DNA from 2 places in the Streptosporangium sp. NPDC050284 genome. Region 1 is predicted to be linked to the other one. Evidence: riboswitches for the same ligand, from Rfam matches in the RefSeq annotation. Region 1 holds a riboswitch; the other holds the start of a gene.
What was found. Region 1 has a riboswitch for cyclic di-AMP ahead of ACIBH4_RS14510 (hypothetical protein). Riboswitches for the same ligand answer to the same signal wherever they lie in the genome.
Positions count from the first base shown of each region.

Region 2: linked by a shared signal. The riboswitch ahead of ACIBH4_RS03910 (CHAP domain-containing protein) and the one ahead of ACIBH4_RS14510 (hypothetical protein) in region 1 are both predicted to bind cyclic di-AMP.

Region 1 is NZ_JBITIZ010000005.1:268,587-271,949, forward strand. It holds gene ACIBH4_RS14505 (DUF4253 domain-containing protein) at 127-873, shown strand; cyclic di-AMP (ydaO/yuaA leader) riboswitch at 1,184-1,333, shown strand; gene ACIBH4_RS14510 (hypothetical protein) at 1,579-2,394, shown strand; gene ACIBH4_RS14515 (hypothetical protein) at 2,554-2,925, opposite strand; gene ACIBH4_RS14520 (roadblock/LC7 domain-containing protein) at 2,938-3,318, opposite strand.
Region 2 is NZ_JBITIZ010000001.1:907,682-911,044, reverse strand. It holds gene ACIBH4_RS03915 (hypothetical protein) at 1-857, opposite strand, end outside; cyclic di-AMP (ydaO/yuaA leader) riboswitch at 1,556-1,694, shown strand; gene ACIBH4_RS03910 (CHAP domain-containing protein) at 1,713-2,408, shown strand; gene ACIBH4_RS03905 (extracellular solute-binding protein) at 2,840-3,363, shown strand, end outside.

The sequences.
Region 1 (3,363 bases):
AGGATCGGATCGGTAGAGATGAGCGATTGCGAGCGTGAGAGACTCCCGCCAGTTCTGGGCCAGCTGTTCGCCGATGGGGGAGAAGGAGCCCACGAAGGTGAGGGGGACGGGGGCAGGAGGCTTTCGGTGGAGTTGCCGCCGGGGGACGTGGTGTGGCCCGACCCCGGTTACGCTCAGCTCGCGGTCCGTCGCCGTCCGGCGTTCTGGCTGAGTGAGGTGACGGTCTCCGGCGAGTACTGGGCCCGGCTGAGGGCTCAGCACGAGCAGTCGGGCCTGTGGCCGGTTCTGCTGGAGGACTCCGTCCAGCCCTGGTCGGCCGGCCAGATCGCCCCTGACACCGCCGCTCAGATCGACAACTACAACGCCGCCGCGTTCATGGCCGAGGTGTGGTCCGACTGGATCGCGAGGGCGACCCTGGACCAGCTCGAACTTCTCGACCCCTACGGTCCCGAGTGTCCGGGCCCGGCGCCCGGGGGAAGGCTCGCCGCCGATCCCGGTGTGGTCGCCGACTGGTACGCCGGGTTGGTGGCCGAGCGCAGGACCCCGCTCGGGCTCGTCGCGGTGGAGCGCGGGGCCGACGCCCTGGCCGTGATGGGCTGGCAGGGCGCCCTGAACCACAACGAGTGGATGGTCCCGCTCGCGGCCGTCGTACGGAGCTGGGAGGAGAGGTTCGGGGTGCGGGTGGTCGGGATGGGTTTCAACACCCTCGACCTCAGCGTCGCCGCGCCTCCGACGACCTCCGAGCACGCCCTGCACGTCGCGGCGGAACACTGGACGTTCTGTCCCGACAGCATCATCCAGGGGGCGGGGACCCTCATCGACTACGCCGAGCAGATCAAGGGCAGGAACGCCTGGTCGTTCTGGTGGGACTGACCGGACGGGGATGACCCGGGGGCCCATCCCGGATCTCGGGGAGGAGCTTCGTCCGGCGGGACGGGCTGTCGGCCGCCGGTGGAGGCCCCCGCGCGGGTCCGGGGGCGGGGGTTCTCGCGGCGAATGACGGCATGGGGAAGGCGTTCTCGCTGGTAGGGCGGGTGCCGACCTGGCGGGGCGATCGATGGGGCTTCCTTGAAGCTTTTAGGTAGATCTTCTGGGTTTTTCGTGGTGTTTGCTTTGCTTTGTCCGATTTGGTGGGTAGTGTCCACTGTTATCGGTTGGCGACCTGCCCTTCACAAGAGGAGGCGGCCGGCCGACGTCGAATCCCGAGGGCCCGCAGGGCTCCGGAGCCGGGGAACCAATTTTCCGGGGTGAATCCGCCGCGAACGCGCGGCGGTAGGGCAACTCCACCGCCCGAACCCGTCAGCTAACCCGGTAGACGAGATGGAGAGGAGATCCCCTCATGGATCACCGCGTCACCACGTCGGTGGACCCACTGTCCGCACCGACCACCTGAACTTTCACGCCGCCCCCCGCCCCTCGACCCGCCGCGCCTGATCGCGGCATCTTCAGGACCGTGCTCCGCGTAGCGATCGGCTGATCCGACTACGCCACCTTTTCCGATGAGCGCGTCCCCGCCGGTGCACCCCTTCGGTGTTCGCACACGGCCGCCCCGTTCCCTCGTGAAAGAGCCCTTTCTCCATGCACCCCTCCTTTGGTATGCACAAGAACGACCTGAACAAGCCCCGTCCGGGCGAGCGACCCTCGTACAGGAACACCTCCCTCGGGCGCGGCCTCGCCGCGGCCCTCACGGCCGCGAGCCTTCTCCTCTCCGGCGGTGTCGCCCTGGCGCTTCCCGCCTCCGCGGCCCCCGCCTCCACCCGCCTCGCGAACGACCCCGCGGCCGCCGCGCCCGCCGGTACCGAGGCCGTTCTCCTCCAGGGTGCGACCACGGCCTCCTACTTCTGGGACGACTCCTCGGGCCGGGCCGGTGACACCGGACTGCCCGCCAGCGGCAAGCCGATGCAGAAGGGCATGATCGCCAGCCCGAGCTGGCCCCTGTTCACCGAGGGATACGTCCTCTACAAGGGCAAGAAGGCGAAGTTCTTCGTCGGCGACCGCGGCCCGGGTACCCCCTCCAACCGGGGCATCATGATCGACATCGACGCCAAGACCTTCGCCGACCTGACCGGCGGCACGTTCAACTCCCGCACACTCGGCGTGGACGGCAACGGGGGCATGGGCCACATCGACATCCAGTACGTCGTCACCAAGTGGGGCAACGGCACGGGGATCAAGAACCACCCCGTCGCGTTCTCCACCGGCGCGTGGAACCGCAGGGACACCAGCCCGGCCCAGCCGCCGACGACCGTCTTCGCGATGGCGAGGAAGCTGGGCATCGGCCTGCAGACCCAGCTGGTGAGTGCCGAGGCGCGGCCCTGGCTCGGCAAGCCCAAGGTCATGGTCGAGCACGTCTCCGAGCATGTCCCCGACGGCGTGGCCGCGGAGAAGAACTGACCCCGACGGCGCGACAGCCGGGAAGAACCGGCCTCCGCCACCGCCACCGTCCCCGGCGGCGTGGCGGCCCAGAAGAACCGACCCCTCCGTCACCGTCCCCGAGGTGCGGAGGGTTCCGGTGCGGTCCGCGCCTGTCGGGGCGCGAACCGCAGCGGAGGATCAGACTTCGAGCTTCTCCTCGATGCCGCGCAGGCTGTGCCGGGCGAGCGCGAGGTTGGCCCGGCTCCGGTCGAGGGCCAGGTAGAGGAACAGCCCTTTACCGCTCCGGCCCGAGATCGGGCGGATCACGTGATACTGCGTGCCGAGCGTGATGAGGATGTCCTCGATGCCGTCCTTGAGGCCGAGCGACTCCATGGTCCGCATCTTCGCCCTGACGACCTCGGTGTTACCCGCGGCCGCGACCTGGAGGTCGAGGTCCTTGGACCCGCCGAGCGCGCCGAGCGCCATTCCGCTGTTGTAGTCGACGACGACCGCGCCGATGGCGCCGTCGATCGCCATCATCTCCTTGAGCGAGATGTCCATGTTGCCCATTACTGTCTCCGATCACTGGGATATCGATGTGCGTGAGCTGACGGCGGCGAGTCTGTCCGCCGTTTTGCGGCCCTCCAGCCTGAGCAGCCCGAGATTGGTCCCCGGGCGTGCCAGGACTGTGAGAACGATCTTGGGTCCGGCGGCGTAGAACGCCGCGTAGCCGTTGGTTCCGGAGATCAGCGTCTCCTCGAAGGCGCCCTTGCCGGCGATGCCCGTCATCCGGCGGCTCAGGGCGAGCACCGCGGAGGAGAGCGCGCCCGTCTGCTCGATGTCGTTTCTCAGGTCGCTGGCTATCGTCAGGCCGTCGACACTGCACGCGATGCTCCCGTCCACGTCGGGTACGCGTTCTCGCAGCATCGCCATCTCACGGCGTATCTCCTCGCGCAGTTCCACCGGCATCCTCCTTCCGATCAACTTCAGCGTCCGTAGCCTTATCGG
Region 2 (3,363 bases), on a different contig from region 1:
TCGGCGGCCAGGCCGCGCAGGGTCATCTCGGCGGGGATCCCGCCGTCGTAGACGGTGATTCCCGGCTGTTCCCCGACCCGGGCCAGGTCGCCGGGGTCCTCGCGGCGGTGCGGGAAGTAGGCCACCGGCTCGGCCGATCCGAGCCCGGCCAGCCAGCCGAAGTAGCGTTCGCGGTGGATCAGGCCGTTGCGGACCAGCGAGGTGCCGAGGACGACGGTGCGCTCGGCGGGACGGGGCCTTCGCAGCGGCTGGGATCGCAGCCAGGCGAAGTCGTGGGTGACCAGCTCGACTCCCCTGGCACGTACGGCCTTCGCCAGGTCGGAGGGCACCGGCAGCGCGGTGAAGATCGACAACCGCCCCGCACGGGCGGCGGCGCGCAGCCTGAGCCCGGCCGCCGTGGCGAGGACGGTCCTGAGCCCTCCCGCCTTCCCCCTCGCCCTCAGCAGGGGCGTTCCCGCTCTGCCGGTGAGCAGTTCCAGGAGCCTGATGGTGGCGAGCCCGTCGTCGACGATCACGATCCGGCCGGGGGACGCGGTGAGCCAGCGGAACTGGACCTTGCCGGAGAAGGCGTCACCCACCGCCCAGGTCTCACCCCGGCGAGGCCGGGGCATGTCCGGGCGTGCCGGGGTGAGCTCAAGCCCTCTCGGCAGGGTGAGGCGGCCGAGTTCGCGGCCTGTCACGGCCAGCGGGCGGAGTTTCGCCCGGGGGACGAGATGGCTGCGGACGCCGAGCAGCCCGGCGTGGTGGGCCTCCACCGCGCAGAGCATCTGCAGCGGGGATTCCACCCAGGCGATGGCCGAATCCTGCTCCCGCGCGTGGTCTCGACCGTCCTCCACGCCGGGCGATGACCCGTTCACGACTGGCACAACCTAACCCGGTGGCCTTAAGGAGCAGGGAACTGCGGATGAACAGCCGACCACGCGCGACTGCAGATGATCTTTCCGGCCTCCGCCTTTCCGTGGCCGCCGTCCGAGGTCGGATACGACCGGATGTCCGTCGACCAGGTCGTCGGGCGGGGAGGCGTCGGCCCCGAACTCGAACCGCAGCCCTCTGGAGGTTGGGAGGACCTCCGGGCATGGTCGCGAGCCGACGGATCCCGCGTGCGCTCTCCGGCCCTTTCATGGGAGAACCCCTACCGTCCGCATACTTTTTACTATCGAATATTTGTTCGAAAATATGGCGAGCACAAGATCTTCGATGGAGGCCTTCCTCCTCGCGCGATAGCACGCCCGGGCCGACGCTTCGCGGGCGGGCCCGGTAAGCCCGAATCGCCGTGAACACGGGGGATCCCGGACACCCTCCCCATCCCCGCGGGAAGACGCGCCCGACGTCGGAGGGACATGATCGACTTCCTTTCCCCCGCCCGGCGGCCCCCTGCCGTACCCCCTCATTTGGGACGTATTACCAAGTCAGAGCAATGTGTCCTACTTGTAATCGTCTGCCCTGTTGTCGTACGTTCGTCCTGTTCATGGCAATTGTCTAGGTCTATACAGGTCTGTGCATTGCCGTCACATTGCCCGACCGTGCTCCACCCGGCGGAACCCTCCGCCATCGGTGAGCACGGCCGCCGAATCCGCGAAGTCTGCGGAACCGGGGAACCACGTTCCTGGGGTGAATCAACGCACTCATGCGTCGTAGGGCACTTCCCAGCCCGAACCCGTCAGCTAACCCGGTAGGCGGTATGGAAGCGAAGCAAGGAGCCGAACCCCCACATGACCAAGCATCGCCTCACCTCCACCCCCCGCGCCGCCTGCGCCATCCTGGGCGCCTGCGCCGTTCTGGCGACCGGCACCACCGGCGCGGCCCTGGCCGACAGTCACAGTGTCGTGAACGCACCGCCCGCCGACACCCGCGCGCAGGGCACCAGTGCCGCGAAGACCCCCCTGCAGGTCGTGGCCGAAGGCCTCCCCAAGGTCTCGGCCGCCCAGGTCCTTGACATCGCCTCCAAGCAGATCGGCGTCCGCGAGAACTCCCGGGGCGGCGGAACCAAGTTCCACTCCTGGTACATGTCGAGCCCCCGCGCCATGGAGACCATGGCCCGCGACGGCGGCAAGAGCGTGTACGAGTACGCCAACGCCCCCTGGTGCGCGATGTTCGTCTCCTGGGTCGGCGAGACGGCCGGCATCCGCCCCACGATGGGCTGGGACGCCTACACCGTCACCCACGCCAAGTGGTTCAAGAACAACGGACACTGGGGCACCACCCCCACCCCCGGCGCCGTCGTCTACTTCGACTGGGCCGGCGGCAAGAGCATCGAGGGCATCGACCACGTCGGTTTCGTGAAGAAGGACAACGGGAACGGCACGATCACCACGATCGAGGGTAACACCGGCAACGGTGTCGTCGAGGAGCGTGTCAGGCCCGTCTCCCAGATCGTCGGTTACGGCTACCCGGTCTACTCGGACTGACTCCCAGCCGACCCCTGGCCGCCGCCCGGCCCCCTCGCCGGTGAACGCGTGCGGCCCTCACGCTTCCAGGGGCACCGCTCGAACGAGCGGTGCCCCTGACGGCGTTCCATCTTGCCCCCTCCGCTCTTCCCGCGAGCCCCGCGCGACCACGAAATGCCCCAACTGGTATGCCCGTGAGGTGGGAGCGCTCCCAATCACCCTTGTGGGAGGTATGTACATTTTTCATACCAAAAGTCCCACCTAAAGCGACCGGATGTAACGGTTGAGTTTCGGCATATTGACGTCCTGGTTGCCTATCGTCCACTCTTCGTGGGAGCGCTCCCAAAAGCACATTGAGGAACGATCTCGTCGCGACGACCGCGTTTGTCGGGGACCGGTCCGCGATGTCGCCTCCCAATGAAATTCGGGCGACCACCTGAGAGGGGTCCGGAATGTTGAACAACAAGCGACACGGCAAGCTCGCCGCCGTCGCGGTCATGGCGGCCACCGCCCTGGCCATCACGTCATGCAGCTCCAGCGAGCCGGCGGCACCCGCCGCGGAGGGCGGTTCCTCCGCCCCGGCCGAGCCGGTAACCATCACCGTGCACACCTTCGGCGGCGGTGAGAACTTCGGCTACGACAAGGCCGTGGAGACGTGGAACGCGGCGAACCCGAACATCCAGGTCAAGTACCAGAACCTGACCGACCGTTTCGAGGACGTCTATCTTCCGCAGCTGCTCCAGCGCCTGCAGGCCAACAGTGGCGCGGCCGACATCATCGCCCTGGACGAGGGCGCGATGGGTCTCATGAAGGCCCGCCCGCAGTTCTTCACCGACCTTGCCGAGTACGGGCTGGACAGCCGTAAGGCCGACTTCCCCGCAGCGAAGTGGGACAACGGCATCAACGCCGACAACAAGCTCTTCGCGCTGGGCACCGACATCGGTGGCATGACCATGTGCTACCGCAAGGACCTGTT